Regions from separate parts of the Robertmurraya beringensis genome, predicted to be linked through region 2. Evidence: a T-box and tRNA genes for the amino acid it is inferred to sense, from the RefSeq annotation. Region 2 holds a T-box; the other holds one or more tRNA genes.
The links. The T-box of region 2 lies ahead of tyrS (tyrosine--tRNA ligase). A T-box ahead of a tRNA ligase gene usually reads a tRNA of that ligase, here a tRNA-Tyr.

Region 1 (12,213 bases), on a different contig from region 2:
AATGCTCACTACTTCACTTAAGTTACGAATATCGAGCTTAAAGCGTTCTGACATACCCTCGACAGTTTGTACTAACAACTTGCTTCTATCCTTGATCGTTTCCCCGATATAATAAGGTAATCCACAGTTTGCAAATGAAATATGCTCCCCACGTTCGAAAAGAACGATTTCTACATCTTCACTAATTCTTCTTAATCTTGCTGCTGCCGTTGCTCCCCCAGCTACTCCGCCTACGATAACCACTTTCTGTGTCATATCTATTCCTCCAACAAAGAATTTTTATATATGAAAAACTAACTTTATAACTAGGTTTCAGGCAATACCATATACCTATATGGGTATTATAGTATATAAAAAAATAAAGTAAACCCCTTTGGGTATGAGTTCACTCTTTCTTCACAATTACTCCCTGTTAGGCACCTATCCAATATATGAGCATATGATAAGTTGAAAAATTACCCTAGGGGGTGGATTCTTGCATGCACTATTTCTATAATAATTATCCCTTTTCTCATACTTATCTAAGAAATACTTTTGATGTCAGTTTAATAACCGATATTCAAAAAGCGATCAACGGGGAATATGGAGCCATTGAATGTTATGAACAATTATCTAGAATGGCCAAATCTCAGGTTGAAAAAGATCAGATTCTTGAAATACGTCAGGATGAGATACGTCACTTTGAGGAGTTCAGTAGAATATATAGAGAGCTAACGGGCAGACAACCGGTTGCTGAAAACATTGAAAAGTGTCCTGACCAGTATCAAGAGGGTGTAGAGTTTGCTTTTAGAGATGAACAAGAAACCGTAGACTTTTACCTAGACATTGCAGATAAGTCACAAAATCCTGTTATTAAAGAGACCTTTCGTCGCGCTGCTGCTGATGAGCAAAATCATGCCGTATGGTTTTTATACTTTCTATTAAATAAACAAATGATTCCAACCGCTAGTCGCCAGCCTACTAATTACGGAGCTAAAGGTGCATTAAATGCTACCAGTTTAACCCTACCCCAGATGCTAACCTTCGCACTTCAAGATGAACACTTGGCTCAATCTAGGTATAAAAATGTACTCCAAACTTTTGGAGACATTCGTACATTTGCACAAATCAAAGAAGCAGAATTAAGACATATCTATGCACTATTACCTCTTTTTGAAAAATATCAAGTCACAATTCCAGAAGATATATCACAATCGTTCGTCAAAACACCGGGAAGTGTAAAGGCCGCTTTTGCCGCTAGTGTAGAAGCAGAAGTTGACAATATAGCTATGTATGAAAAGTTCCTAGCATATGAACTTCCAAATGATATTAGTATGGTGTTCACTCAATTACGAAATGCATCCAAAAATCATCTTGCGGCATTTGAAAGAGGGCTTGAAAGAAATAGGTAAAAATCTTCAGGACAAAAAAAGTCGGAAACAAATCCGACTTTCTTTTTCTTCCATTATCTTTGTAATGATAATATCTCAATGATGGTTTTCATCACAGCGTCATCTTGATTGGAACGTGTGATAAAATTAGCCGCGTCTTTTAATTCTTGAACAGCATTTCTTACAGCAAAGCTATAGGTAGCTCGAGTCATTAGTTCTAAATCATTATAGCCATCGCCGAATGCCATCGTTTCTTCTGGCGTCACATTCAATAAGCGCTGTAAGTGTTCAACCGTAGTACCTTTATGAACATTCACATTGGCAATGTCGATCCATGCTGCTTCAGATGCGACAATATAGGCTGACTCAAAAAATGGTGATAGTTTTTCTCTTGTTTCCATACATCTTAACAAGGGATCATGAATCGTGATCTTAACAAAATCCTCTGTTAGTTCATTAAAATCAGATACTTGTTTTACATGCGCATAGGATCTTCTGACAATAGCCGATTCCCCTTGAGGAATGTTATCTTTTATTACCGCACCATTTCTCGTACAAGCAATAATCGTATGTTCTGTACTAATTTCCTCCAGTAAACGAATAATTGCCAAACCTAATTTATTACTTAACAGAGATTCATAAACAAATTCTCCATTATGCTTAATTCGAGTTGCACTATCACCTAGAATCCACAAATCTTCGGTATCCACACCAAATAACTCTTCTACACGTTCACATTGCTTACCAGTAACGGGAGCAAATACTACTCCTTTTTCTTTCATGATCTTCTTTACATCCTGGTACAGTTCTCTATTAAAATCACCACTATTATTTAAGAACGTTCCATCCATATCAGTTAACACTAATTTAATCATTATGGTTCCCCCATTATTTCTACTTCGTGACTTATTAAACTTCTTTAATAAGTGATGTGAATAATATATCATATGAGATCTTATAGAGAGTATAAAAATGAGATAAACAGTTATTAATAATGATGAATGATAAACGTTACAACCATGTAACACAGCGTTACATAGTAAGAATGAAAAATATGCAAAAAAAGACACAACCCTTTAAAGGATTGTGCCTTACTAGACAAGTTTTACTCAACCGTTACTGATTTGGCAAGGTTTCTTGGCTTATCTACGTCACACTCACGGTGTAGTGCTGCATAGTAAGCGATCAGCTGGGTTGGAATAACAGAGACTAAAGGTGTTAAAATTTCGTGTACTTCTGGAATAACAAATCGATCTTCTTCCATTTCTAAACCTTTCATGGAAATGATACATGGGTTTGCTCCACGAGCTACTACCTCTTTCACATTTCCGCGAATGCTTAGGTTCACACTTTCTTGAGTTGCTAGAGCGATGATTGGAGTACCATCTTCAATTAAAGCAATCGTTCCATGCTTTAATTCTCCACCTGCAAAGCCCTCCGCTTGAATATAAGAGATTTCTTTCAGCTTTAGTGAAGCTTCAAGAACTACATAAAAGTCGATTCCACGGCCAATAAAGAACGCATTTCTAGTGGTTGATAAATACTCACGTGCAATGGCTTCAAACTCATCTTTAGAATCACATAGTACCTCGATGGCATTTGCTACGATTCCTAGCTCATGAATTAAATCAAAGTTCACTTCAAGTCCACGTTTTTTCGCTATTACTTCTGATAAGATAGACAGAACCGCAATTTGTGCCGTGTATGCTTTCGTAGATGCCACCGCAATTTCAGGACCAGCATGTAGCAGAAGTGTATAATCGGCTTCACGTGATAATGTTGAACCCGGCACATTCGTTACCGTTAACGTCTTATAACCAAGCTTTTTCACATGAACTAACACCTGACGGCTATCTGCGGTCTCTCCACTTTGAGAAATAAAGATAAATAATGGATTTGCTGATAATAATGGTGTGTTATAAGCAAACTCACTTGCAATATGAACCTCAACTGGAATATGAGCAATCTTTTCAATTAATTGCTTCCCAACAAGTCCTGCGTGATAAGAAGTTCCCGCCGCAATGATGTACACTCGATCAGACTGATCCACTGCATCCACAATGTCTTGGTCAATCACAAGCTGACCTGATTCATTTTGGTACTGTTGAATAATTTTACGAATAACAGCTGGCTGCTCATCAATTTCCTTCAACATGTAGTGAGGGTAGGTGCCTTTTTCAATATCACTTGCATCAAGCTCTGCTGTATAAGGTGCACGAGTAATGGTTTCACCTTCAAGGTTTTGAATGGTTACTTCATCTTTCGTAACAATGACTACTTCTTTATCCATTAGTTCTACATATTGATTGGTCACTTGAAGCATCGCCATTGCGTCACTAGCCACTACATTGAACCCGTCTCCAAGACCAACTAAAAGAGGACTTTTGTTTTTCGCAACAAAAATCGTCTCATTGTTTTGAGAGTCAAGCAAGGCAAGGGCATATGAACCCTTCAAAAGTTTCAATGTTTTACGGAATGCAGCTTCTACTTCAAGGCCTTCACTCACGAATAAATCGATTAATTGAACGATAACTTCTGTATCTGTGTCACTCTCAAAGTGAACATTTTGTAGATACTCTTTCTTCAACAAGTCATAGTTCTCAATAACTCCATTATGAACAAGTGTTAAACGAGTCGTAGAACTTTGATGTGGATGGGCATTCACTTTGCTTGGCACCCCGTGTGTTGCCCAGCGAGTGTGACCAATACCTGTATTTGCCATTACACCTAAGTCGACAATTTCACGTAAGTCTGCAATACGACCCTTTTCCTTAAACACGTGAACGCCTGTATCATTCATTACTGCAATACCAGCAGAATCATAACCTCTATATTCAAGCTTTTCTAGCCCTTTTAATAAAATTTCCTTTGAGTCATTATTACCGATATATCCAACGATTCCACACATAAGTGTAATTCCTCCTAATTTACGGAGGCAAGTTGCTAACGAGGGCAGACTTGCCCCCTAGTCTCTGTGATATTTATTGTTAGCATTTATTGATTTAAGCATTCTTTTTCCCTTTGTCCATCGGGTTACCCCAATGATTTTTAGAAAAAGCATACGATTGTGCTTAACAATCGGGAGGCATCCGCCGAAAAATCGATAAACCTCCTCCTCGTCAACTAGCCGCTCTTCGTCCATTAGCTAGTTCAGGCGCTTTAAGTTTTTATATTTTTTACCTCTATCCTCCTTCCGACTTCTTTACAAAATCAGGATAATCATACAATATGGATAGGCCTTCGTCAACAAAAATCTATGTGACATAAAGTATCCCATATATAAAAAATATGCATGAGGGGTTGTAAACGTTCCCCACATGCATATTTCTAGGTGATATTATAGTCCCATTTCTTCCTGAACAACTGCTGCTATACGGCTTACGTAAGACTCACAAAGCTCCTCTGTTGGTGCTTCTGCCATGACTCTTACAAGTGGTTCTGTACCTGAAGGTCGAACAAGAATACGTCCGTTACCGTTCATTTCGGTCTCTACCTCTGAAATAATAGCACTTACCTTTTCATTGTCTGTAACATGGTACTTATCCGTTACGCGAATGTTCACCAGCTTTTGAGGGAATTTTTTCATTTCTCCTGCAAGTTCCGAAAGTGGCTTCTTCGTGATCTTCATGATATTTGCTAACTGGAGGCCAGTAAGCAATCCATCTCCGGTTGTGTTGTAGTCTAGGAAAATGATGTGTCCTGACTGTTCACCACCTAAGTTGTAGCCTGTCTTTTTCATTTCTTCCACAACATAACGGTCACCTACTGCGGTTTGAACACTTTCAACTCCGTGACCTTCCAAGCCCTTATAGAAACCAAGATTACTCATTACAGTCGAAACCACTGTATTGTGCTTGAGTCTTCCTTGCTCCTTCATGAACTTAGCACAAATATACATAATCTGATCTCCGTCAACGATATCTCCATTTTCATCGATGGCAATTAATCGATCTCCATCACCATCAAAAGAGAGGCCCACATCTGCACCTTTTTCTTTAACAAAAGCTGAAAGTGCCTCAGGGTGTGTCGAACCAACACCATCATTGATATTTAGTCCATTAGGAGACGCTCCCATTGTTGAAAGATCAGCATCTAGGTCAGCAAATAAGTGTGTAGCTAGTGAAGAAGTAGCGCCGTGAGCACAATCTAGAGCAATATGTATTCCCGTAAAATCTTCATCAACCGTTTGTTTTAAGTATTGAAGATATTTTTGTCCACCTTCAAAATAATCATTAACTTGTCCTAAATCTGAACCGACTGGTCTAGGCAGTTCATCTTTTTCAAGATCCATTAAACCTTCAATCTCCAGTTCTTGCTCATCAGAAAGCTTAAAGCCATCTGGTCCAAAGAATTTAATTCCGTTATCAGCTACCGGGTTATGAGAAGCTGATATCATAACTCCAGCTTGTGCTCCAAGTGCTTTCGTTAAGTATGCCACTCCAGGTGTTGAAATCACGCCTAAGCGCATGACCTCTGCACCAATAGATAAAAGGCCTGCAACAAGAGCCCCCTCTAGCATATGTCCTGAAATACGAGTATCACGTCCAATGATCACCTTCGGACGGTCTTTATCTTTTGTTAAAACATACCCACCAAAACGTCCTAGTTTGAATGCTAATTCTGGTGTTAACTCACTGTTTGCTACTCCTCGCACCCCATCAGTACCGAAATATTTACCCATTAAAAGATCTCTCCTTAATAATTGTTGTGCATCTATGCTTCACGTTCTGTAATCGAAATTTTTGCTGTCTTTTGGTTGATCGTCCAACTAATATTTGTTGGACCAGTGACGTTTAGATCTACAGTATGTTCTCCTTCACCTAAACCAGCTAAATTAAGGATGACGCTAAAGTCACTTTCTTTTAAGGAGCCTATTATATTGCTCTCCCCTGTTGCGGTAATTGAAACTGTCCCATCAAGCGGTTCATTGTATGACATATCAAAGTCGGCTGCCAATCCATTTGCTTTAATCGGAATATTTGAAAAGGTAATATCCTCTTCCCGACTGACCTTAACGGTGACTTCAACAGTTTCCGGATCCACACTAACTATGCCTTCAGATATAATGACCGGCAGAGTCAGAGTCGTATCATCATTTATGGAACTAACATCTACCTCCACACGTACAGATTCTGTCTTGTTTAATATATCCGCATTAGCAAGTATGGTTGCTTGGGATTGAGCTAAGTCAATGGATTCAATAGTTACCCCACTGGGGGGAGTTCCTCTTTCAACTATTTTAATAGGAACTTCTTTACTAGACGCCTTTACTGGTATGGTCACCTCAACTGTATCTGATTCAAGTATGACATCCAGTTTATTTAGGTCTTGATCCAAGACTAAAATTTTCGCTTCCTTCGTTACAGTATCCTCGATCTTTCCTTCTAAATCTATCGTTGCTTTTACATAAGTGATTTTTTCGATCACATCTTTTGCGCCGGTAATTTTCACTTTGTTAGGCTTAACAATCGCCTGCTCAGCGGAATAACCATCTGCAACAAGACTTGAATTATACTCGGGCTCCACCTTGAATTCTTGAGTTACCTTCTCTTGTATAGATACATCAGCATAATTCGGTTCAATTTCCACCGTTAGTCTGTCGGACACATCTCTAATTTCAATTGGTACGCGTTGTGTACCGATCTCTGCCTCTGATAAATCCACATACACTTCATATGATCGAGAGGTCTTTGCTTGCTGCAAGAGATTTTTAGGTCCACTTAACTTGATGGTTACAGTACTAGGAACCCCACTTACGACAAGGTTTTCCGTATCATAATAACTTTTCACGGGAACGTCTGTGATTGTTTCAGTTTCTTGATCCTGTGGCACATTAATCGATAAATCTTCTCCGTCATACACGTATACGAAAAGCAAGAAGGCTAATAGCAAGGCAACAACCCTAATAAACCATCGATTATCAATTAGTTTATCAATTAGATTATCCATTCTTTTTTCCCCTCCAATTCCATCGAGGTGTGGAGGTTTGCTTCGGTTTTATTGGAGTAATAAATTCATTGGCTAACATTTGCTTAAACTGTTCAAGCTTTAAGTCACGGTGAAGTTCTCCATTTTTAGTAAGTGAGATGGACCCGGTTTCTTCAGAGACAATAACGGTTACACTATCTGTCACTTCACTAATTCCTAGAGCCGCTCTGTGCCTTGTTCCTAGTTCCTTAGAAATAAAAGGACTCTCAGATAACGGTAGATAACAGGCAGCTGCTGCAACCATATTCTTTTGAATAATAACTGCACCATCATGAAGCGGTGTATTTGGTATAAATATATTAATTAATAGCTCTGAGGAGATTTTCGCTTGTAAGCCAATTCCAGTCTCTATGTAATCTCCCATACCGGTTTCTCTTTCAATTGACATTAACGCACCGATTCTACGCTTTGCCATATAATCAGTTGCTTTTGTAATCGCTTCTACCATTTTTTCCTGTTCTTCCTCTTCCTGTCCACCTGTTCGAGAGAAGAACCGCCCTCGACCTAGCTGTTCAAGTGCTCTTCTAAGCTCTGGCTGAAAGATAATAATAATCCCAAGAACTCCCCAAAGCAATACTTGTTCCATCATCCAATTCAGTGTTTTTAGGCTAAACCAATCACTAATCACTGTCACCATTAATATAACAAATATCCCTTTAAGCAGTTGGACTGCCTTCGTACCTTTAATAACCATGATCAGCTTATAGATCACGTACCAAACTAGGAGAATGTCAATGGTAATGGATAAGTATTTCAAAACATCGAAATCCGCAATCGACATTGTACTTCCTCCAAATATATTTTTCAAAGCATTAAGCTAATAATTTTGTTTAACTTTTTTATTATAACATAAAATTGAAATGACAAATAATTTGCTCTTATTATAAGAAAAAATTAGTCACTCCTATACGAGCGACTAATTTATCAATCCTTATCTTGAAAAACGCTAACAAGCTCTTTGCTTGTCTTTTTTATATGATACCAAATCCATTCAAACACTTCATTTACTTCTTTAATCTCACCCGTAACATGTCCTGCAGAGGCCAAATAATTTTCTCCGTTAATTTGCCCGTTAATGACAGTTACATCACCTTCAACCTTTCCCTCAATTTGAAGGGCGCCGTTTCTAACAGTTATATCCCCTTTAACTACTTCACCCTCAGGAACAATAACGGTATTATTATGAACCACTAAATTTGGTTGCTTTGTTACTGAAAACTCTTGATCTTTATTCCAAGTTGAAAGAACACTACCTGTCATTAAAATGATAAAAAGTGATGCTGCGGTCAATAAAGGATGCTGTCGGAACCATCGATTGACACCCACCCTTCTTTTTTCTTTAGGTAGTCGAGCCATTACATTTTCAGTAAAATTACTAGGTGCCTGTATATGAGAAGTGCTCTGCACTAAGGCAATTGCCTTCTCTAATTCATGAAAATAACTTTGACATTTTGGGCAGGTCTGTAAATGCTTTTTTAGTAGCTGTTCATCTTGATCTTCAATTTCTTCATCTAGATATTCATGCATATACAAGACAATGTTATCTGGACACTTCACTGATTTTCACCTCTCATTAAACATTTCTTAATTGGTGTCGTAATGCTTCCCTACCCCTATGTATCCTTGTTTTTACTGTGCCTAGTGGGATATCTAGTATCTCACTAATTTCATTTAATGAAAGCTCTTCAATATATTTTAGAACAATTACAGATCGATATTTTTCTGGCAACTTAGTAATTTCTCGTTGAATCGTCTCTTGTAGTTCAAGACTCTCTATTTCATCTTCAGGAAGAATCGTATCTGATGCAATTTGAGAATACATGGTCAGTCCATCTGTACCTGATACTTCTGCATCAAGGTAGTAGTCTGGCTTTTTCTTTCGAATCCGATCAATACATAGGTTTGTTGCAATTCTATATAACCAAGTTGAAAACTTTAAATCAATATTAAAGCTGGATATGTTAACATATCCTCTAATAAATGCCTCTTGTGCCATATCCTCCGCTTCATGACGATTACCAAGAATTCGAAAACAAAGTTGAAAAACTTTGTCCTTATATATCTCAACGATTTCCCCGTATGCGCTTTGGTCCCCTTTTAACACTTGCTTGATTCTTTTTTTAATCAGTGCTTCCATTCCTATACCTCCGCTCTAATGCGGCTACTCGATAATACGTATCGATACCGGAAAAGGTTTCATTACTTACAAAAAATTTTTCTCCACTACATATTTTAACAAATATTTACTGTAAATAGTTTAAAAATTTTGGCTCTGGGTATAAATGTAGAAATTAGGGAGGTTATTATATCATTACGAATAGGAGTGAATCATATGGATAAGCAATCTCTTCTTAAAGATATTGAAGCTCATCGTAGAAAAATGGTGAGCCAAGCATCTCACTCTTCATTAAGCAATGAAAAAGTAATCATACTTAGTAAAAAATTGGACAATCTATTAAATAAATACGACAGATTAATAAAAAATAGCAGCAACTCTTTATGAGAGTTACTGCTATTGTGTTATAATAATTTTTCGCCAAATAACGAACCCATCAGAGCAACAGCTACTGATGCTGTTTTATTTTTATCATCTAATATCGGATTAACTTCGACAAATTCAGCGGATGTAATAAGTTTAGATTCTGCAAGCATTTCCATGGCAAGATGGCTTTCTCTGTAGCTAATCCCACCGGTAACAGGTGTTCCTACTCCTGGAGCATCATGTGGATCTAACCCATCTAAGTCTAAAGAGAGATGTACCCCATCCGTTCTCTCTTTTAAATACTCAATCGTTTCTTCCATCACCTTTGTCATACCTAAACGATCGATTTCATGCATCGTGTATACTTTTATACCAATCTCTTTTATTAACTCTTTTTCTCCCTCATCAAGTGCTCTTGCACCTATTAGAACAATATTTTCAGGTTTAATTTTAGGTTCAAATCCTCCGACACTTGTTAACATCTTATGTCCAATACCCAGACTTACAGCCAATGGCATTCCGTGAATATTTCCAGAAGGTGAAGTTTCCGCCGTATTAAGATCCCCATGTGCGTCATACCAAATAACACCCAAACTTTTGTAATGCTTTGAAACTCCAGCTAATGTTCCAATTGCAATACTGTGGTCTCCTCCAAGGACAAGCGGAAAGGATCCTGAAGAGATTGCTTGATCAACTTCCTTTGATAGTGCCTCATTTTTTTCTGCGACAAGATGTAAGTTTCTTAGATTAGATTGCTCGTCTATCACAACCTCAGGTCTTCCAATCGGGATATCCCCTAAATCATGTACTTCATCAAAAAGGTTTCGTAATCTTTCAACAACCCCAGCATACCTAATGGCACTCGGCCCCATATCCACCCCACGTCTCATTTGACCAAGATCCATTGGCATCCCAATAATTGATAGTTTTTTCATCCTCTAACCCCCTGTCTGTTCTCCCTCCTATTTTATACATTTATATGTCTGTGACTCAACTCGACAAAATCGCGCATAAATATGCAGTCAATATCCAATTTTCAAATAACTTTACGTACAAAAAAACCTTAGGAAATATTCCTAAGGTTTCAATGAGCCATGAAGGACTCGAACCTTCGACCCTCTGATTAAAAGTCAGATGCTCTACCGACTGAGCTAATGGCTCAAGATATTAGTGTCTAGCTACAGCAACTAGGGGCTCGGGGTTATAAGGCAAAGTCTCCAGAGGTCAGCACCTCCTACAGCCTTCGCCTTATACCAGTCGCCCCTATTCAAGTTGCTTCCGCTTTTTCCGACTGGGCTAGCTGGATTCGAACCAACGCATGACGGAGTCAAAGTCCGTTGCCTTACCGCTTGGCTATAGCCCAAAAGTCAAAATAAAAAGGACATTTTTAGTTTGTCCATTTTTAGACTTACTATGTAATTTAAATGGTGGAGGGGGACGGATTCGAACCGCCGAACCCAAGGGAGCGGATTTACAGTCCGCCGCGTTTAGCCACTTCGCTACCCCTCCATTATTCGAAATGAAGCATGGTGCCGGTGAGAGGACTTGAACCCCCAACCTACTGATTACAAGTCAGTTGCTCTACCAATTGAGCTACGCCGGCTTATTAGGAAGACTACTTTTCACAGAAGTGAAAAGTAGTCTTGATGGAGGATGACGGGATCGAACCGCCGACCCCCTGCTTGTAAGGCAGGTGCTCTCCCAGCTGAGCTAATCCTCCGAAATAGAATGTTATTTTCACTTTGCGAAAAAACTTGGTTATTTTCACTTTGCGAAAAAACTTGGTTATTTTCACTTCGTGAAAAAACTTGGTGACCCCTACGGGATTCGAACCCGTGTTACCGCCGTGAAAGGGCGGTGTCTTAACCGCTTGACCAAGGGGCCGTACTAGTAATCTATAAAACAGAGAGCTTCCAACCGGATTCGAACCGGTGACCTCTTCCTTACCATGGAAGTGCTCTACCTGCTGAGCTATGGAAGCATTCCAAAGAGCTCATAAGAGGTTGTCTTATGAAAATGGCTCCACAGGCAGGACTCGAACCTGCGACCGTTCGGTTAACAGCCGAATGCTCTACCAACTGAGCTACTGTGGAACGATAAAATATTAACGCCTGGCGACGTCCTACTCTCACAGAGGGAAACCCTCAACTACCATCGGCGCTGAAAAGCTTAACTTCCGTGTTCGGTATGGGAACGGGTGTGACCTTTTCGCTATCGCCACCAGACTATTTATGCGACACTATTTATTATAATAGTTTTTCGCGTTTTTTCAAGAGAAATTTTTAAGCATTCTCTCAAAACTAGATAATGAATGAAGAAGAAAGAAATACGTTTCATCGTTGTCCAGCTACAGCGCCTAGCCGCTCGAGGTCA
Region 2 (12,213 bases):
TGAGAATCAGCACCATTCTGGGTTACGATCACATCTGGTTTGAAAAAAGCTGCAACCTCTGTTAATGACTTGGTATACGCTTCAAGCCACGATTCATCTTCCGTAAAGGCATCAACAGGGATGTTGAAGGAAAAACCATAGCCTTTACCCTGCCCTCGTTCATTCACATTCCCTGTACCAGGAAATAAATATCTTCCTGTTTCATGTATGGACAATGTACAAACATCTGGATCATCATAAAAAGACCATTGTACCCCATCACCATGGTGAGCATCTGTATCCACATAAAGAACTCTTGCATGGTATTTTTCTTGAAGATACTTTATAGCTACGGAACTATCATTATAGACACAAAAGCCAGAAGCCTTTCCTTTAAAACCGTGATGTAGGCCACCACCAAGATTCAGTGCATGTTTGGCTTTCCCTGTCATGACATAGTCAACCGCAGTTAATGTTCCCCCAACCAGCCAGGAACTTGCATCATGCATATTTGGGAATATTGGAGTATCATCTGTGCCAAGGCCATAATTTTCTGCTTTTTCAGCAGAGAGTTGACCGAGACCAGCAAGCTTTACTGCATTGATATAACTAGGATCATGAATTAGTTGTAATTCTTCATCGCTAGCTTTCCTTGGTTGAATTATTTGATGATCAGATAGAGCATTCAATTGTTTTAATAAATCTAGAGTAATTTTTAGACGAAGCTGATTAAAAGGATGATTGGAGTTGAATTTGTACTTTAACTGTTCTTCAGAAAAGATAAAAACAGAATCATCGATCATGTTGTAATCCCTGGCAGATTTGGCCAAAGGACCGTATATCCTGCTTTTTTTAATTCGTTAATGAGAGTGACCGGATTCATCGTCTGTACTCTCAATACTAAGATTTTATAGTTTTCATCCTTTTTGTCTGGATAGACAAGCACGCTAAGTAAATTGGCTTTTCGCTTACTAATTACTGCAGTAACTTCACAAAGCATTCCAGCTCGATTAGGTACTTTTACTTCTATTTGAGAACCAGGTTGATGGGCGCCAGTTAATTGAACCAACGTATGTAACAGATCTGTTTCCGTTACGATTCCAACAAGCTTTTGATCTTTTATGATTGGGACACAGCTTATATGGTGTTCATAAAAAATAGCTGAAATTTCTTCTACAAAGTCTAAAGGATGTCCAGTTATTATACTGGTTCTCATAATTTCTTTTACTGGTTTTTGAAGAACATCACTGTGTTCTGACGAATAAAAGATGGACGGCGTTGCATCCTTAATATCACGGTCTGTCACTAATCCGATGATTTGATTGCTTTTATCTATTACTGGAAGATGTCTAATCCGCTTTGTTTTCATCATTTGAATGGCGTCTGCTATCGTGCTGTCAGAGGTTAAAGTTGAGACGTCAGATTTCATAATCTCTTCGACTATCATACTATTTCTCCCCTTCTATCAATACCTCACTCTTTTAGAAACATAAGAGTTAGTACATGAAACGATTCATAAATCTTAATCGATCAAACTTTTCAATCGATTCATTGGGAACGCGTTTTCCAATCTTAGCCATAAGGCAATTGGCCGGATGAGAGCTAATTTCAGGGTCATCAGTTGCAAAATATTCTAAACCGCCGGCATTCATCATTTTTTCCATGATTTTGCGGTACTCCCACACGTTCAAGCCAGTACCTTTCAAATCCCAGTGCCAGTAATATTCAGTTGTTATAGTAATGAAATCTTCCATTGCATCATCCATCATAGAGACAATAAGTAAATTTTTCCCTACACTACAACCTCTGTATTTAGGAATAACTTCAATGGCACCTAATTCAATTAGGTCTTCCATTTTCCCCTCAGACCAGCGCTCGAGGGGGTCTGGATATAAGTAGGTAACATAACCAACGATTGTATGACGGTCCCTTGCTATAATAATCCTTCCTTCTGGCAGAGCAGCGATTTCAATTAGTGCTTGATGCTGTTGCGCTGGGGGGCGAAAAGCAACTAAGTCATGATGAAATTCATAACCTGATAAGGTTTCAGGAGAAATAGGACCTTCAATAATTAAATCACCATGGGGAGTTTTTAATTTTTTTGCATTATATATTTTACTATGTTCCATCTATACACCACCCAATGAAAATACCTTTTGTAATCAATATTATACATGAAAAACACCTGATTTAAGCGCTTTCACTAAATTTTCTGTTAAATTTAAAAAGATTTTGTGACATAAATATTTTCCTAAACAAATATTTTAAAAATTGAGAAAAAGAATTTTCTGTTATATAATGACAGTAAGCATGAACAAAGGGGGATACGGTTTGATGAAAGTGGAAGCGCTATCAGTAGTCAATGGGGAATTTAATCTAGGAAACTATGATCAAATGTACAAGCAATTCGACTGGCGAGAAGTGGAAAAGGAATTTTCATGGTCTGAAACAGGTCGAGTAAACCTTGCGTATGAAGCGATTGACCGACATGCAGAATCCTACCGTAAAAATAAGGTAGCTCTTTACTACCGAGATGCAGAACGTAATGAAAAGTACACGTTTAAAGAAATGAAGCAATACTCAAACAAAGCTGCTAATGCATTAAAATCATTTGGAGATGTGGAAAAAGGGGACCGTGTCTTCATTTTTATGCCGAGATCACCTGAATTGTATTTTGCTGTTTTAGGTGCTATTAAACTAGGAGCTATTGTTGGGCCATTATTTGAAGCATTTATGGAAGGTGCTGTTCGAGATCGTTTGGAAGACAGTGAGGCAAAGGTTCTTGTAACAACACCAGAACTTCTTGAAAGAGTCCCCGTAGATGAACTTCCTGCTTTAAAAACGATTTTCTTAGTGGGAGAAAATATTAAAGAAGAAGGAAAGTTTATCGATTTTAAAAAGAGATTTGAAGAGTCAAGCAGCAAGCTAGACATTGAATGGGTAAACCTTAGTGACGGACTCATTCTCCACTATACATCTGGGTCAACTGGAAAACCAAAAGGTGTACTGCATGTACATAATGCAATGATTCAACACTATCAAACGGCAAAATGGGTTTTAGATCTTAAGGAAGACGATGTGTACTGGTGTACAGCTGATCCAGGCTGGGTAACTGGAACTTCCTATGGAATCTTTGGGCCATGGCTAACAGGGACTTCTAATGTCGTAGTAGGTGGTCGCTTCAATCCAGAAACATGGTACAAAATGATTGAAGAATACGGCGTTAGTGTCTGGTATAGTGCTCCAACTGCCTTTAGAATGCTGATGGGTGCCGGAGATGAAGTGGTAAAGCGCTTTGACTTAAGTAGCTTAAGGCATATTTTAAGTGTGGGTGAGCCTTTAAATCCAGAGGTCGTTCGTTGGGGAATGAAGGTATTCCAGCTTAGAATTCATGATACATGGTGGATGACAGAGACGGGTGCTCAATTAATTTGTAATTATCCTTGTATGGAAATCAAGCCAGGATCCATGGGGAAACCAATCCCAGGAGTAAAAGCAGCGATTGTTGATGACCAAGGGAATGAGCTGCCTCCATATCGAATGGGTAACCTAGCCATTCAAAAAGGCTGGCCATCCATGATGCATACCATTTGGAAAAATAAGCAGAAATACGAGTCTTATTTTATGCCGGGTGGTTGGTATGTGTCGGGTGACTCGGCCTATATGGACGAAGATGGTTATTTTTGGTTCCAAGGAAGAATTGACGATGTGATTATGACATCTGGTGAACGTGTTGGACCTTTTGAAGTCGAAAGCAAACTGGTCGAACATCCAGCAGTGGCTGAAGCAGGTGTTATTGGAAAGCCAGATCCAGTAAGAGGCGAAATCATAAAGGCATTTGTTGCATTAAGAGATGGATATGAAGTAACGGAAGAATTAAAGGAGGATATCCGTCAATTTGTGAAAAAAGGATTAGCGGCTCATGCTGCACCTCGTGAAATAGAATTCCGTGATAAACTTCCGAAAACTAGAAGTGGTAAAATTATGCGTCGCGTCTTAAAAGCGTGGGAGTTAGATTTACCTACTGGTGATCTTTCTACAATGGAAGATTAAGAAAAAAGCAATCCTCATTTGTGAGGATTGCTTTTTTTGTTATCCGTTTGAACCATTACCACCGTTGTTTCCAGGATTTGTCTCGTTTCCATTTCCATTTCCGTTTCCTGATCCGGTTTCACCGCCTGTACCAGGGTCTGTTCCAGTTCCAGGGTCTGTTGCTGGTGGTTCAGCAAGCTTTTCCTCTTCCTTTGGCCCGACTACTGCCTCATTCGAAGGTGCTGATTCTTGTCCTGCAATGTCAACCGCGGTTACATAATACTTCCCATTTCCACCACTAAAAGAAAGGGCAGAGCCGGTTTTAATACTAGCAACTTTATTTCCATTCAAATACACACGATATCCAACAATATCATTTTCAGGGTGAGAACCCCAAGTAATTTGATTGCCATTGACACCTATTGATAAAGGAGATGGTGCCTTTCCATTGTCTGAGAGTTTATCATCTGGAAGAAGAATATTTGCCCAATTGCTATTATTCTTTTTCGGAATCAGATTTTGAACTCCTGTCTTAATTCCAAACAGTTTTTCAATATAATCAGGGTTTAATATCATTCCAGTTTGAGCAAATTCAGCTGGAGTTGAATCTAGTGCTAAATACTTTTTATCACCGATGGTAACGTATTTTCCTTGGACTAAGCTGTCATCAACCGTCGTCGGTACGTATTTCGCATTAAATAAGTCGGTTTGAACTAAGCCAGCCTTTGAACATGCATCTGAAGGGAGCAAACCAGAAATACCACAGAATGAACGTCTCACAATTCCACCAGGCATGTTAAAGCTTTCGGCAGGGTCAACTAAAGCTGGATTTACATCATAAGCTGCATTCATGAGATCAGCCCATAAATAGGTATTTCGTAAGCTATAATTGAGACCAGATGATTTTAGAGATTTTGGTGTATCATACCCATTCCAAATACCAAACGAAACATTTGGATTTACAGCTACGAACCAAGCATCGTGGAAATCTGTTCCAGTTCCAGTTTTTCCAGCCCAATCAGAAGAAAATTTCAGTCTACTTTTAACGGAAGTAGCTGTTCCTGAATTGATTACATCACGCATCATATCTATTGTGAGGTAAGCAGTTTGTGGACTGAATACTTCTACCGGTTTTACTTCATGTTGGTAAAGAATATTTCCGTCTTTATCAACGATTTTTTCAATCATATATGCATCAATAAATTGCCCACTGTTAGCAAAGGTACCGAATGCATTGGTGTTTTCTTCAACAGTAACTCCATTATCTAATGATCCAATAGCTGTTGATAATTGTTCATAATCCCCAGGAGTTAATGAAGAGAATCCCATCTTTTTTAAGTATTCTGCTGGTCTCTGACCAATAATATCTTTGTAAAGTTTAACAGCAGGAACGTTAAATGATTTAGCTAGAGCATATCTAGCTGTAACCAGTCCGCTATAAGTTTTGGTGTAGTTACTTGGCCAAGGACGGTTAATGCCTGGTGCTAAATGTAGTGGTACGTCAGGTAAAATCGTACCTGGTGATGCCTTCCCAAGCTCAAAAGCAGGAGCATAAACAAGCAAAGGCTTCATGGTTGACCCATTTTGACGGATCGCATTTGTAGCATGATTGAGCTGCGAGTCTTCAGAATACTCTCTACCCCCTACGAAACTCAAAATCTTACCCGTTTTGTTTTCAATAAGAATCGCACCTACTTGGACAGGTTCCATAATGGTCACTTCTTCCCCTGTTTCGGGGTCTATTACTGTTTCCGCCTTGTCCGGACCATAGTTTTGATACTCATTCTTCACCTTATCCATGGCGTCATAAAGGTTCTTATCGATTGTGGAGTGAATTTCATACCCGTTACGACGAATGTCTCTGTCTGCCAATGTTTGATATTCTTCAAGCAAAGCATTGTCATTTTGTAAGTCTTCTTCTGTATAACCATCTTTTTCGGCAAGGATTTTTGCAAGTATGTCTATGGCTCTTTTTTCAATTTCAAAGGTAACCCACGGATATTGCTCTATAGAGCTTGTCCCAGCTGGGATAAGATCCTTTGTCACGTCATAGGTTAATGCTTCGTCATATTGGTCTTTTGTAATCGATTTATTTTGGTACATCCTTTGCAACACGGTTTTCATTCTTGTTAACCCTGGCTCAAGGTTCTTTTTTAGTTCTCCTTTATTGGTAAAAGGAGTGTAGCCGAAAGGACTTTGCGGCAAACCAGCGATGAAGGCTGCCTGCGGGAGTGATAATTCCTTTGCGCTAATACCGAATAGTCCCTTTGCAGCTGACTCAACCCCTGCAATATTTCTCCCAGAGGAATTTCTACCAAAGGTCGATACATTTAAATACGCTTCCAAAATTTCTTTTTTGTCAAAAAACTTTTCCAGACGTAGAGCAAGAAGAATTTCTTTCGCTTTACGCTCAAAAGAAATTTCATTTGTAAGGATTTGATTTTTAATAAGCTGCTGCGTTAACGTGCTTCCTCCAGACTGGACAGAGGAGTTTGTTACCTCTTGGAAAAGTGCGCGTAGAATTGCCTTGGGAACTACTCCGTCATGTTCATAAAAGTATTCGTCCTCTGTTGCAACGACTGCTTTTATCAAATAGTCGGACACTTCCTCTAATTTTACTTCTTCTCTCTCTAAATCCGTTCGAAGCTTCCCGAGGTATACATCATTTGCAAAATAAAGATTTGATGTTTCTTCATAGTTGTATATATCTTTCTTCATACTTTCGTAAGATCGGATAGGTTCGTTTTTTGTCAATGATGCGAAGTAGCCTGCTCCAACACCACCTGCAAACGCCCCACCAAGTAGAATAATAATAAGTAATATTAAGGTCAGGTTCCAAACTACTTGATAGGTAATGCTCGCACCTTTTACTGTTTTTTTATTTGTAAAAAGTTGAAGCAATGTCCTCAGTTTTTCTTTCCAATTACGTTCTTCATTCATTGGCAACATTCCCCCTAAAATCAAGTTATATTATACCACAAAAAGGCTATCAGAAAGGGGAATCCTGTCGTTTTATGATAAATTACCTAAAATTGGATTGACAATAAAGGTCTCTTTATGTTAAAAATGCTATTAACACCTAAATATTTTGCCTTGACGGGAATGAGTAGCTGTTCTATCTCTGTTAAAGAAAGCTGACGGTTGATGCGAGTCAGTACAAGTAGAATATCGAATTACCTCCCTGAGCATTTACTGTGAACCTGTAATTAAAGTCAGTTATAGCAGTAAACGGTTATTCCGTTATCTTTTTAAGTGGAGGAGCTTTCTGTTCCTCAAGTTGGGTGGTACCGCGATAAAATTAATCGTCCCTTCGAATCTTTGATTCGGAGGGGCTTTTTTATTTTTCTCACAAATAAGGAGGATCTTTGTATGGATTTATTACAGGACTTACAGTGGCGAGGGATTGTTTACCAGCAAACAGACGAAGAGGGTATTAAAGAGGTTTTAGATAAAGAAAAGATTTCGTTATATTGTGGTGTCGATCCAACTGCTGATAGCATGCATATTGGTCATTTATTACCGTTTTTAACATTAAGACGTTTTCAACAAGCGGGACATCGACCAATCGTATTAGTTGGTGGAGCGACAGGTCTAATTGGTGATCCGAGTGGAAAAAGTGAAGAGAGAAAGTTGCAAACACTTGAACAAGTTCAGGTAAATGTAGATGGAATTAAGGGACAGTTGAACCGACTGTTTAAATTTGAGGGTGAAAATGGGGCAGTTATGGTGAATAACTATGATTGGGCTGGTTCCATGGATATCGTTACGTTTTTACGTGATTTCGGAAAGCATGTAGGAGTCAATTATATGCTGGCGAAGGATACGATTTCCTCCCGTTTAGAAACGGGAATATCTTTCACTGAATTTACGTACACGATTCTACAAGCAATGGATTTCTACTACCTGCATAAAAATCATGAGTGTAGAATGCAAATTGGTGGAAGTGACCAATGGGGAAATATCACAACTGGACTTGAGTTGATAAGAAAGATGTCACCAGAAGGCTCAAAAGCTTTTGGTTTAACGATTCCTCTAGTGACAAAAGCTGACGGAACGAAATTCGGGAAAACGGAAGGTGGAGCCGTTTGGTTAGATTCGGAAAAAACATCACCTTACGAGTTTTACCAGTTCTGGATTAACACGAGTGATGCAGATGTTGTGAAATACCTGAAGTTCTTTACGTTCTTATCTAAAGAAGAAATTGAAGAGCTTGAAAAAGCTGTTCAAGAAGAGCCACATCTTCGTAAGGCACAAAAGGCTTTAGGTGAAGAAATGACTCGTTTGATTCATGGTGAAGATGCATTACAACAAGCCATTCGAATTTCCTCTGCTTTATTTAGTGGTGATATTCAAAGCTTAACAGGTAGCGAAATTAAACAAGGTTTCAAGGATGTACCTTCATTTACTTATGAGCAAGGCAGCAGCCTAAACATTGTTGAGTTACTTGTAAATGCGGGAATTGTTCAGTCAAAGCGTCAAGCACGTGAAGATGTAACAAATGGCGCTATTTCTGTAAATGGAATTCGTGTAAGTGAACTCGAATATACATTAGACGACAAAGACCGCATTGACGGAGAATTTACTGTCATTCGACGAGGGAAGAAGAAGTACTTTTTAATTAAATACTAATGAAGTGGGGACCGCTATTTAAGCGGTCTTTATTTAATTTGTAATAAAATAGACAATCATGTCTGTGGGAGGCAATAAAAACAAGAATATAATTTAAAAAACGAAAGGATGTGGACAATGATATACAAATCCCGAAGCGAATCAGCGGAGTTGCTGATACTAAATGCCTTAAACAAACGAATGAGTTTAACAGAAAAAGACAAACAGCATTATTTGGTCTTAAGAAAAGGATACGAGGGGGAGGTACTCTTTGATTCAATGACAGAAAAGCTTGAGTGTCAGTGTTTGATTTTGAACGATTTATTACTAAGAATTAATCATACCGTCTTTCAAATTGATGCACTGATGATTACTTCTGATACTGTTCATATTTTTGAGGTCAAGAATTTTGAAGGTGATTATTATTATGAAGACGACAAATTGTATCTAACAAACAAAAAGGAAGTGACCAATCCTCTTCCTCAATTAAGTAGAAGTGAAACTTTATTACGACAGTTACTTCACCACCTCGGCTACCATTCTCCAATAAACGGAAAGGTCGTTTTTATTAACCCAGAATTCTCTTTGTTTCAAGCTCCTCTTGGAAAACCCCTTATTCTCCCAACTCAAGTTAAACGATTCCTAAATAGGGTAAACAATAGTCCATCCAAATTAAACGGAAAGCACAAGTTATTAGCGGAAAAATTAAAGTCTCTTCATCTAACTGAATCACCCTATCAGCAATTGCCGAGTTATAGTTATGATGAGGTTCGGAAAGGAATGATCTGTGACAGATGTAATTCTTTTGAAGTGATTGTTGAGGGGAAAAGATGTATATGTGGTGATTGTGGGGGAGAGGAAAAACTATCAGAAGCTTTACTTAGAACTATAGAGGTATTTAAGCTCCTTTTCCCAGAACGAAAAATCAATACTAATGAGTTTTATTATTGGTGTAATGAAGCGGTATCTAAAGAGAGGATAAGAAGGTTTCTTAAAAAGAATTTGAACATGGTGGGGATTCACCAATGGGCTTTTTTTGAATAGTGGATATGATAGACGTTTGAAAGGGTAAATGGTGGATTAATGTCGTTTAACAGTGCTATGAACGGTGTTACGTTCGGAAAGAAGGTGGCTAACGTCTTTCATCAGTCGTATGAAAGATGTTAGAGAAGAACAGAAAGTGGCTAACGTCTTTCATCAGTCGTATGAAGGATGTTAGAGAAGAACAGAAGGTGGCTAACGTCTTTCATCAGTCGTATGAAAGATGTTAGAGAAGAACAAAAGCTGGCTAACGTCTTTCATCAGTCGTATGAAGGATGTTAGAGAAGAACAGAAGGTGGCTAACGTCTTTCATCAGTCGTATGAAGGATGTTAGAGAAGAACAAAAGCTAGCTAACGTCTTTCATCAGTCGTATGAAGAATGTTAGAGGAGAACAAAAGCTAGCTAACGTCTTTCATCAGTGGTATGAAGGATGTTAGAGAAGAACAAAAGCTAGCTAACGTCTTTCATCAGTGGTATGAAGAATGTTAGAGAAGAACAAAAGCTAGCTAACGTCTTTCATCAGCCGTATGAAGGATGTTAGAGGAGAACAGAAGGTGGCTAACGTCTTTCATCAGCCGTATGAAAGATGTTAGAGAAGAACAAAAGCTAGCTAACGTCTTTCATCAGTCGTATGAAAGATGTTAGAGAAGAACAGAAGGTGGCTAACGTCTTTCATCAGCCGTATGAAGGATGTTAGAGAAGAACAAAAGCTAGCTAACGTCTTTCATCAAGCGAATTGAAGGACGTTCAAAGGGGATCAGCAGGATGCTATGCTGTTCACCTAGAACGTCCTCAGGAACTAACCAATACCCAAACCACCCATAGGAAATTTTTTGAAACCTTTTCCTGCAACTTTCGTATTACTTATTAACTACATACGAAAGGAGATTTCAGTAATAAAAAAGAGGTGATTAAATGGAGCTCTTTGGTTTTCCGATCCAGACGGTTTATTTGACAACACTTATCGTTTCTGGTGCGTTAACGGTTCTGTACATTTTTTTTGGCGATATTGCAGATGCAGCAATTGATTTTTTGAATCCAACATTAATTCTTGCGTTTCTCACGTTTTTATCAGCATCTGGTTATTTATTAGAGCTAATCACGTCGCTAAGTAGTTTGGTGATTCTTTTCATCTCCATTGTCATTGCAATTATATTAAATACTCTATTAAATATCTTTGTGCTAGTTCCGATGTCTTCTGCGGAGGAATCACTCGTTTATACTTCAGATTCATTAAAAGGGAGAGTAGGAATGGTGCTTGTCCCTATTCCACAAGACGGGTTTGGTGAGGTCGTGATAAAAAGCAGCAGTGGAACAATTTCAAAACCAGCGAAAAGTTTTGAGAATGAAGCAATTGCTGAAGGACAAAAGGTATTAGTGATTGATGTGAAGGATGGAGTCCTGCATGTTGCACATTATGAAAAAACAGAAAAGCTATTTTTTACTTAGGCTGTTTTCGTAAAGAATGTTGTTAAAATCTTAAAGCCAATTTTAACGTGGAAATAGCTATTTTAAGCTAAATAATTTAGTATGCAGTCTCTTTTCTTATTAGATCCAAGCTGTTTTCTGCAGAAACTTAGCACAATCATTACAATTATGTTCCAAAAAGCAACAAAGTTAAGAAAAGAACCTTTACTTAAGGAGAGATGTCTATGTTACCCATTTTTATTGTAGGAGGCATTGTTGCCTTCTTACTAATTGCACTAATTGCCGTATTTATTACAAAATATCGTACAGCTGGACCTGATGAAGCGTTAATTGTTACAGGGAGTTATTTAGGAAGTAAAAATGTTCATGTAGATGAGTCAGGAAATCGTATTAAAATTATACGAGGTGGCGGGGCATTTATTTTTCCAGTATTCCAACAAGCAGAACCATTGAGCTTGCTTTCTAGCAAACTAGAAGTGACGACACCTGAAGTGTATACGGAGCAAGGGGTTCCTGTAATGGCTGATGGGGTTGCGATTATTAAGATTGGAGGATCTATCGAAGAAATCGCGACAGCTGCAGAACAGTTTTTAGGGAAAGCGAAGGAAGATCGGGAAAATGAAGCAAAGGAAGTTCTTGAAGGTCATTTACGATCGATATTAGGGTCAATGACGGTGGAAGAAATTTATAAGAATCGTGATAAGTTCTCTCAAGAAGTACAGAGGGTGGCTTCGCAGGACTTAGCAAAAATGGGACTTGTTATTGTATCGTTTACGATCAAGGATGTTAGAGACAAGAATGGATACTTGGATTCATTAGGTAAGCCAAGAATTGCCCAGGTAAAAAGAGATGCAGACATAGCGACTGCTGAGGCAGAAAAAGAAACACGAATTAAACGAGCGGAAGCAGCCAAAGACGCACAAAAGGCAGAGCTTGAAAGAGCCACAGAAATTGCTGAGGCAGAAAAAGTGAACCAAATGAAAATTGCTGAGTATCGCCGTGAACAAGATATTGCGAAAGCTCGTGCGGACCAAGCATATGATCTTGAGACAGCAAGAGCCAAGCAAGAGGTTACTGAGCATGAAATGCAAATCAAAATTATTGAGCGTCAAAAACAAATTGAA

Region 1: it encodes a tRNA-Tyr, which carries the amino acid that the T-box ahead of tyrS (tyrosine--tRNA ligase) is inferred to sense. The anticodon was not compared.

The regions. Positions count from the first base shown of each region.
Region 1 covers NZ_JBHLUU010000010.1:42-12,254, reverse strand. Annotated here, with positions in the region: gene ACFFHF_RS01790 (CoA-disulfide reductase) at 1-255, opposite strand, end outside; gene ACFFHF_RS01785 (ferritin family protein) at 480-1,391, shown strand; gene ACFFHF_RS01780 (HAD-IIB family hydrolase) at 1,445-2,245, opposite strand; gene glmS (glutamine--fructose-6-phosphate transaminase (isomerizing)) at 2,476-4,278, opposite strand; gene glmM (phosphoglucosamine mutase) at 4,708-6,051, opposite strand; gene ACFFHF_RS01765 (CdaR family protein) at 6,084-7,319, opposite strand; gene cdaA (diadenylate cyclase CdaA) at 7,312-8,139, opposite strand; gene ACFFHF_RS01755 (zf-HC2 domain-containing protein) at 8,283-8,915, opposite strand; gene sigW (RNA polymerase sigma factor SigW) at 8,932-9,495, opposite strand; gene ACFFHF_RS01745 (aspartyl-phosphate phosphatase Spo0E family protein) at 9,691-9,861, shown strand; gene rocF (arginase) at 9,879-10,775, opposite strand; tRNA gene ACFFHF_RS01735 (tRNA-Lys) at 10,929-11,001, opposite strand; tRNA gene ACFFHF_RS01730 (tRNA-Gln) at 11,132-11,203, opposite strand; tRNA gene ACFFHF_RS01725 (tRNA-Tyr) at 11,266-11,349, opposite strand; tRNA gene ACFFHF_RS01720 (tRNA-Thr) at 11,368-11,443, opposite strand; tRNA gene ACFFHF_RS01715 (tRNA-Val) at 11,488-11,560, opposite strand; tRNA gene ACFFHF_RS01710 (tRNA-Glu) at 11,650-11,724, opposite strand; tRNA gene ACFFHF_RS01705 (tRNA-Thr) at 11,749-11,821, opposite strand; tRNA gene ACFFHF_RS01700 (tRNA-Asn) at 11,858-11,933, opposite strand; rRNA gene rrf (5S ribosomal RNA) at 11,950-12,065, opposite strand.
Region 2 covers NZ_JBHLUU010000015.1:566-12,778, forward strand. Annotated here, with positions in the region: gene ACFFHF_RS02330 (acetoin utilization protein AcuC) at 1-782, opposite strand, end outside; gene ACFFHF_RS02335 (acetoin utilization AcuB family protein) at 779-1,426, opposite strand; gene ACFFHF_RS02340 (GNAT family N-acetyltransferase) at 1,476-2,108, opposite strand; gene acsA (acetate--CoA ligase) at 2,314-4,032, shown strand; gene ACFFHF_RS02350 (transglycosylase domain-containing protein) at 4,072-6,951, opposite strand; T-box leader at 7,096-7,324, shown strand; gene tyrS (tyrosine--tRNA ligase) at 7,381-8,640, shown strand; gene ACFFHF_RS02360 (nuclease-related domain-containing protein) at 8,758-9,663, shown strand; gene ACFFHF_RS02365 (NfeD family protein) at 10,577-11,110, shown strand; gene floT (flotillin lipid rafts scaffold protein FloT) at 11,314-12,213, shown strand, end outside.